DNA from 3 places in the Streptomyces sp. Y20 genome. Region 1 is predicted to be linked to each of the others. Evidence: riboswitches for the same ligand, from Rfam matches in the RefSeq annotation. Region 1 holds a riboswitch; each other region holds the start of a gene.
What was found. A riboswitch is a leader RNA that binds a small molecule or an ion and turns the genes downstream of it on or off. The one in region 1 is predicted to bind thiamine pyrophosphate.
Positions count from the first base shown of each region.

Region 2: another riboswitch for thiamine pyrophosphate. It lies ahead of thiC (phosphomethylpyrimidine synthase ThiC); the one in region 1 lies ahead of ACGFT1_RS33005 (thiamine ABC transporter substrate binding subunit).
Region 3: another riboswitch for thiamine pyrophosphate. It lies ahead of thiO (glycine oxidase ThiO); the one in region 1 lies ahead of ACGFT1_RS33005 (thiamine ABC transporter substrate binding subunit).

Region 1 is NZ_JBIDDP010000019.1:10,037-12,293, forward strand. It holds gene rlmN (23S rRNA (adenine(2503)-C(2))-methyltransferase RlmN) at 187-1,293, shown strand; TPP riboswitch at 1,317-1,424, shown strand; gene ACGFT1_RS33005 (thiamine ABC transporter substrate binding subunit) at 1,505-2,257, shown strand, end outside.
Region 2 is NZ_JBIDDP010000003.1:507,920-510,176, forward strand. It holds gene ACGFT1_RS10640 (YibE/F family protein) at 1-1,068, opposite strand, end outside; TPP riboswitch at 1,149-1,325, shown strand; gene thiC (phosphomethylpyrimidine synthase ThiC) at 1,318-2,257, shown strand, end outside.
Region 3 is NZ_JBIDDP010000014.1:21,210-23,466, forward strand. It holds gene ACGFT1_RS28665 (NAD(P)/FAD-dependent oxidoreductase) at 1-257, opposite strand, end outside; gene ACGFT1_RS28670 (hypothetical protein) at 290-640, opposite strand; TPP riboswitch at 694-805, shown strand; gene thiO (glycine oxidase ThiO) at 803-1,972, shown strand; gene thiS (sulfur carrier protein ThiS) at 1,969-2,181, shown strand; gene ACGFT1_RS28685 (thiazole synthase) at 2,185-2,257, shown strand, end outside.

The sequences.
Region 1 (2,257 bases):
GGTGTCCCGGCACGGGGCGACCGGACCGTCCCACCATGGCCTGCCCGCATCATCCAAGCGCCGGGTGTGGGCCGCCCCTGGGCCGTCCGAGGTCGACCCAACGCTGACAGCCGACGCCCACGGGTGACCACCCCCACCCCGCTCTGGCCTGGGCTACCCGAGTCGATCTGCGACACTGGATGTGTTATGCCTGCACCCGGAGAACTCACCTTTGTCGCGCCGCGCGGAGCCAAGAAGCCGCCGCGGCATCTCGCCGACCTCACGCCCGCCGAGCGCAAGGACGCGGTGGCCGAGATCGGTGAGAAGCCGTTCCGTGCCAAGCAGCTCGCGCAGCACTACTTCGCGCGGTACGCGCACGACCCCGAGCAGTGGACCGACATCCCCGCCGGGTCGCGCGGCAAGCTGCAGGAAGCGCTGCTGCCGGAGCTGATGACGGTCGTCCGGCATCTGTCGACCGACCAGGGGACCACGCGCAAGACGCTGTGGCGGCTGTTCGACGGCACGCTGGTCGAGTCCGTGCTGATGCGGTACCCGGACCGGGTCACCATGTGCATCAGCTCGCAGGCCGGATGCGGGATGAACTGCCCGTTCTGCGCCACCGGGCAGGCCGGCCTGGACCGGAACCTGTCCACCGCCGAGATCGTGCACCAGATCGTGGACGGGATGCGGGCGCTGCGGGACGGGGAGGTGCCGGGCGGGCCGGCGCGGTTGTCCAACATCGTCTTCATGGGCATGGGCGAGCCCCTCGCCAATTACAAGCGCGTCGTCGGCGCCATCCGGGCGCTCACCGACCCGGCCCCGGACGGGCTGGGCCTGTCCCAGCGCGGGATCACCGTCTCGACCGTCGGGCTGGTGCCGGCCATCCACCGGTTCTCCGACGAGGGCTTCAAATGCCGGCTCGCGATCTCGCTGCACGCCCCCGACGACGAGCTGCGCGACACCCTCGTCCCCGTGAACACGCGGTGGAAGGTACGCGAGGTGCTGGACGCGGGTTTCGAGTACACCGAGAGGTCGGGGCGCCGGCTGTCGATCGAGTACGCGCTGATCCGGGACATCAACGACCAGGCCTGGCGCGGTGACCGGCTCGGCCGGCTGCTCAGGGGCAAGCCCGTCCACGTCAACCTCATCCCGCTCAACCCGACCCCGGGCTCGAAGTGGACGGCCTCCCGGCCGGAGGACGAGAAGGCGTTCGTGGAGGCCATCGCCGCGCACGGCGTGCCGGTGACCGTCCGGGACACCCGTGGACAGGAGATCGACGGGGCCTGCGGTCAGCTCGCGGCCACCGAGCGGTAATCTGACCACGTCCACATATCTTCATATTCCGACAGGGGAGCGCCACAGCGCTGAGAGTGCGGCAACCGGGCCGCAGACCCTCTGAACCTCGCCCAGGTCATTCTGGGTAGGAAGTTCGGTCACCACTCAAGCTGTTGCGCCCTGCCCGGCCTCCTCGCGGAAGCCCGGGCAGGGCCGCGTCTCTTCCTGGCCCACCCCAGGAGGACATCCAGTGCACAACAAGACCCTCGTGGCCGTGGCGGCGGGGCTAGGCCTCCTCGCCCTGCCCGCCCTGACCGGGTGCGGGTCGTCGGACACCGGGAAGTCCACGGACCCCAGGACCGTCACCCTTGTCAGCCACGACTCGTGGAGCGTCTCGAAGAACGTCCTGAAGGACTTCGAGAAGCGGTCCGGGTACCAGGTCAAGGTCCTCGAGGACGGCGACGCCGGCCAGGCCGTCAACAAGGCGATCCTCACCAAGGACAACCCACAGGGCGACGTCCTCTTCGGCGCCGACAACACCCTGCTGTCCCGCGCCCTGGACAACGGGCTGTTCCAGCCGTACCAGGCCAAGGGATCCGACACGGTCGCGCCGCAGTACCGGGTCGACCGGACGAGGCACCGCGTCACGCCCGTCGACACCGGCGACATCTGCGTCAACTACGACAAGGCCTACTTCAGCGCGCACCGGCTGACCCCGCCGCGGTCCTTCGCCGATCTCGCCGAACCCCGGTACAAGAACCTGCTCGTCACCGAGAACGCGGCCACCTCCTCACCGGGCCTCGGCTTCCTCCTCGGCAGCGCCGCACAGTTCGGTGACGCGGGCTGGCAGGACTACTGGAAGAAGCTCAAGGCCAACGGCGTCAAGGTCGTCGACGGCTGGGAGCAGGCCTACGACCAGGAGTTCTCCGGCTCCACCCGGGGCCGCAAGGCCGGCGGCGACCGCCCGCTCGTGGTGTCGTACGCCTCCTCCCCGCCCGCCGAG
Region 2 (2,257 bases), on a different contig from region 1:
CTCCCAGACCGCCGACGTCTGCGTCACCGTCACGTCGTCCAGGACGCCGAGCGAGCCGATGATGACACCGGCCAGCAGCAGACCACTCATGTCGATCGACGGATACAGGCCGTGGATCAGACCGGTGTTGTCATCCGTGTTGCCGGTCAGCGCGGACCAGCCGATGAACAGTGAGCCGAGCAAGCCGATCAGTGACAGGGAGATCAGCGTGCCGAGCACCGCCACCGACGTACGGGCGGAGAGGCCATGGCACATGTACAGCGCGATCAGCATGATGGCGCTCGCTCCCACCACGGCCACGACCAGCGGATCGGAGCCCTGGAGGATGGCGGGCAGGATGAACAGGGTCAGCACGAGGAAGCTCACCGCCAGGGCGACCAGGGCCATGAGACCGCGCAGCCGGCCGACCACGACGACGGCCACGGCGAAGATCCCCGCGAGCAACGCCATGGGCAACGTCCGGTTCACATCGGTCACCGAGTACTGGAGGTTCTTCGGTGCCGAAGGCTCGTAGGCGACGACTACCTTCTCGTCCCGGTGCAACTGCCGCGTCTGGTCCGGCTGCACGATCTCGGTGAACACACGGCCTGTGTCCTCGCCGGTGTCGACGCGGACGGTCGCCTTCTTGCAGGTCTTCCCGACCTCCTGTTTCGCGGGGGCGCCGCCGGTGGCGGAGGGGGCGCCGGCCGGGGCGCCGCTCGATGCGTTCACCGATGCACAGCTGACCTCGGTGACCCGGATGACCGTGGCCTGCTGGGTCTGCCGGTCGAATCCGACGCCGGTGCGCGAGTGGGACGGGGCTCCGCCGGGCCAGAGCACCGCGAGACCGACGACGACCGCCACGGTGAAAGGAATCAGGATCGCCGCGATCACCTTCCGCAGATGCTGGGAGACCGGCGCGGCGGGGCCGTGGCCGTGTCCGTGACCGTGGTGCCCGCCCGCACCGCTTCCGTGGCCGTGTCCGTGACCGTGGTGCCCGCCCGCACCGGTTCGGCGGCCAAGCGCGTTGTCCTGTCCCTCACCGTCCCGGCTGGGCGGATCGGGCGGCTGATGGGGGTACTGCTCCATCCTGGTCACCGCCCGATCATCGCAAGAACGGTGGGGGCCCACTGTTCACCGCGCCCCCCATGCCGCTAGCGTGGAGGCACCTTTGCACACGCGGGAGCTCGGAGCACCGGGCTGAGAGGGCGCTGACCTCCGTAGACGCGATGTTTCACGTGGAACCAGCAGGTCTCACGCAGGACATCGGCACACGGACATCGCTGCGTCGACCGCCGAACCTGTTACCGGGTAATGCCGGCGTAGGGAGTAGGTCCGATGACCAACAAGGACGCACGCACGCCTGCCTCCGTTCGGGACGAGAAGTCCGACGAGGCCGGGAAGTCCATCGGCTGGCACAAGGCGTACGTCGAGGGGTCGCGCCCCGACCTGCGCGTGCCGGTCCGTCAGGTGCACCTCACCAACGGGGAGTCGGTCACGCTGTACGACACGTCGGGGCCGTACACCGATCCGCTCGCCGACACGGACGTCCGCAGGGGGCTGTCACCGCTGCGGGAGAACTGGATCGTCGCCCGCGGTGACACCGAGGAGTACGCGGGTCGTCCCGTCCGTCCCGAGGACGACGGGCTCCGGCACACCTCGCCACGCGGCGGGCTGCGCAACCTGGACGCGGTCTTCCCCGGGCGCCCGCGCCAGCCGCGGCGGGGCCGGAGCGGGCGGCCGGTGACGCAGCTCGCGTATGCCCGACGGGGCGAGATCACGCCGGAGATGGAGTTCGTGGCCATCCGGGAGAACGTCTCTCCCGAGGTGGTCCGCGAGGAGATCGCGGCGGGCCGGGCCGTGCTGCCGGCCAACGTCAACCACCCGGAGATCGAGCCGATGATCATCGGCAAGCGGTTCCTGGTGAAGGTGAACGCCAACATCGGCAACTCCGCGGTGACGTCCTCCATCGAGGAGGAGGTCGAGAAGATGACCTGGGCGACCCGCTGGGGCGCCGACACGGTCATGGACCTCTCGACCGGCCGCAACATCCACACCACCCGTGAGTGGGTGCTGCGCAACTCCCCCGTCCCCATCGGCACGGTGCCGCTCTACCAGGCCCTGGAGAAGGTCGACGGCCGGGCCGAGGAACTGACCTGGGAGATCTACAAGGACACCGTCATCGAGCAGGCCGAGCAGGGCGTGGACTACATGACCGTCCACGCGGGCGTCCGGCTGCCGTACGTCCCGCTCACCGCCAACCGCAAGACGGGCATCG
Region 3 (2,257 bases), on a different contig from region 1:
CAGCCGAGGCGCAGCTCGACGCCGAGGGACTCGAAGTCCACGTCGAAGGCGGATCCCTCGGCCTTGCCGAGCAGGACGGCCTTCGACAGCGGCGGCCGGTCGTAGGGCTGGTGGGCCTCGGCCCCGATGACGGTCACCGTGCCCCGGAAGCCCTGTTCGCGCAGGGCGACCGCGGTCTGGACCCCGGCCATGCCCGCACCGACGACCACCACGCGGGGTCCTTGCGACGTGCCCTCTTGCGCTGTCTGCTCGCTCACCCGATCACCTTAGTCAGGTGACGTTCCGTCAGTCAGGGGGCGTGCTCGGTGACCTGTTCCACAACGCTGGTGCCGGACCCGGGCCGGGACTCCCACTCCCAGGTCTCCTCCAGCCGCAGCCGCCCGTCGGGCAGCTCCACGACCGTGGACACGCAGTGCCCCGAGGCGGTCGTCCCGTCGGTCCTCAGCTGCACGTAGCGGAAGTCCAGCCGGTCGCCCTCGCGGGTGCCGACCAGGTGGCCCCGCACGACGTCGCCGCCCGCGTACCCGGCCCAGATCGCGCCGTCGTCCTCGCGGTAGGCGAACCGGGTGCGGGTGCCCACCTGACCTGGGGCCTGGTCCGCCACAGGGGCGAAATGCAGGCCGTCGAGCGAACGGGACATGGCGGAGGACTCCCTTACGCGTGGCGAGGGGGGCGGGCTAGGGTGGCCACCGTACAAGCACTCGCGGGAGCCCGGACGCACCGGGCTGAGAGGGAGGCTGGCGGCCTCCGACCGTACGAACCTGATCCGGGTCATGCCGGCGAAGGGAGGGGCTGGACGCCCATGTCGTCACGTACGTCCGACGTCCTCGTCATCGGGGGCGGGATCATCGGCCTGGTCACGGCCTGGCGGGCCGCGCAACGCGGCCTGGCCGCGGCCGTGGTGGACCCCGAGCCGGGTGGCGGGGCCGCCCGGGTCGCGGCCGGAATGCTGGCCGCGGTCACCGAACTGCACTACGGCGAGGAGACGTTGCTCGCCCTCAACCTGGAGTCGGCCCGCCGCTACCCCGACTTCGTGGCCGAGCTGACCGAGCTGACCGGCCACGACCCCGGTTACCGCCCCTGCGGCACCCTCGCCGTCGCGCTCGACGCCGACGACCGCGCCCACCTGCGGGACCTGCACGCCTTGCAGCAGCGCTCGGGGCTCGCCTCCGAGTGGCTGTCCGGGCGGGAGTGCCGGCGCCTGGAGCCGATGCTGGCACCCGGGGTGCGCGGCGGCCTGCGGGTCGACGGCGACCACCAGGTCGACCCGCGGCGGCTGTCGGCGGCCCTGATGGCGGCGTGCGAGCGGGCCGGCGTGGTGTTCCACCGCGCGTGGACCGAGCGGCTGGACCTCGCGGGGGGCCGGGCCGCCGGGGTCACCACGGCGGACGGGACCGCACTGAGCGCCGGACAGGTGGTGCTCGCGGCCGGGAGCCTGAGCGGGCGGCTCGCGGGCCTGCCGGAGGAGCTGCGTCCCCCCGTCCGGCCCGTCAAGGGGCAGGTGCTGCGGCTGAGCGTGCCGCGCCGGTTCGCGCCGTTCCTGAGCCGTACCGTGCGGGCGGTGGTCCGCGGCAGCCAGGTCTATCTGGTGCCCCGGGAGAACGGCGAGCTGGTCGTCGGCGCCACCAGCGAGGAGCTGGGCTGGGACACGACGGTCACGGCGGGCGGCGTGTACGAGCTGCTGCGCGACGCCCACGAGCTGGTGCCCGGCATCACCGAGCTGCCGCTCACCGAGACCCGGGCCGGGCTGCGGCCCGCCTCCCCGGACAACGCCCCCCTGCTCGGCCCGTCCGGCCTGGACGGACTGCTGCTGGCCACCGGGCACCACCGCAACGGGGTGCTGCTCACGCCGGTCACCGGGGACGTGCTGGCGCACACCCTGGTCACCGGCGCCCTTCCTCCGGAGGCACGTCCGTTCACCCCGCGGCGGTTCGGCGCCGCACCCGTGGAGCAACTGGAGCAGCCCGCATGAGCGTCTGTGTCACCGTCTCCGTCAACGGCGAACCCCGCCGCATCGTCGCGGGCACCGCGCTGGACACCCTGGTGGGGTCCCTCACCGCGGCGCCGCGCGGAGTGGCCGCCGCCGTCAACGAGACCGTCGTCCCACGCGCGCGGTGGGCGGCGACCGCGCTCGCCGAGGGCGACCGCGTCGAGGTCCTCACCGCCGTGCAGGGAGGCTGAGTCATGGCCGACGATCCCCTGGTCCTCGGTGGGCTGACCCTGTCGTCCCGGCTGATCATGGGCACGGGAGGGGCGC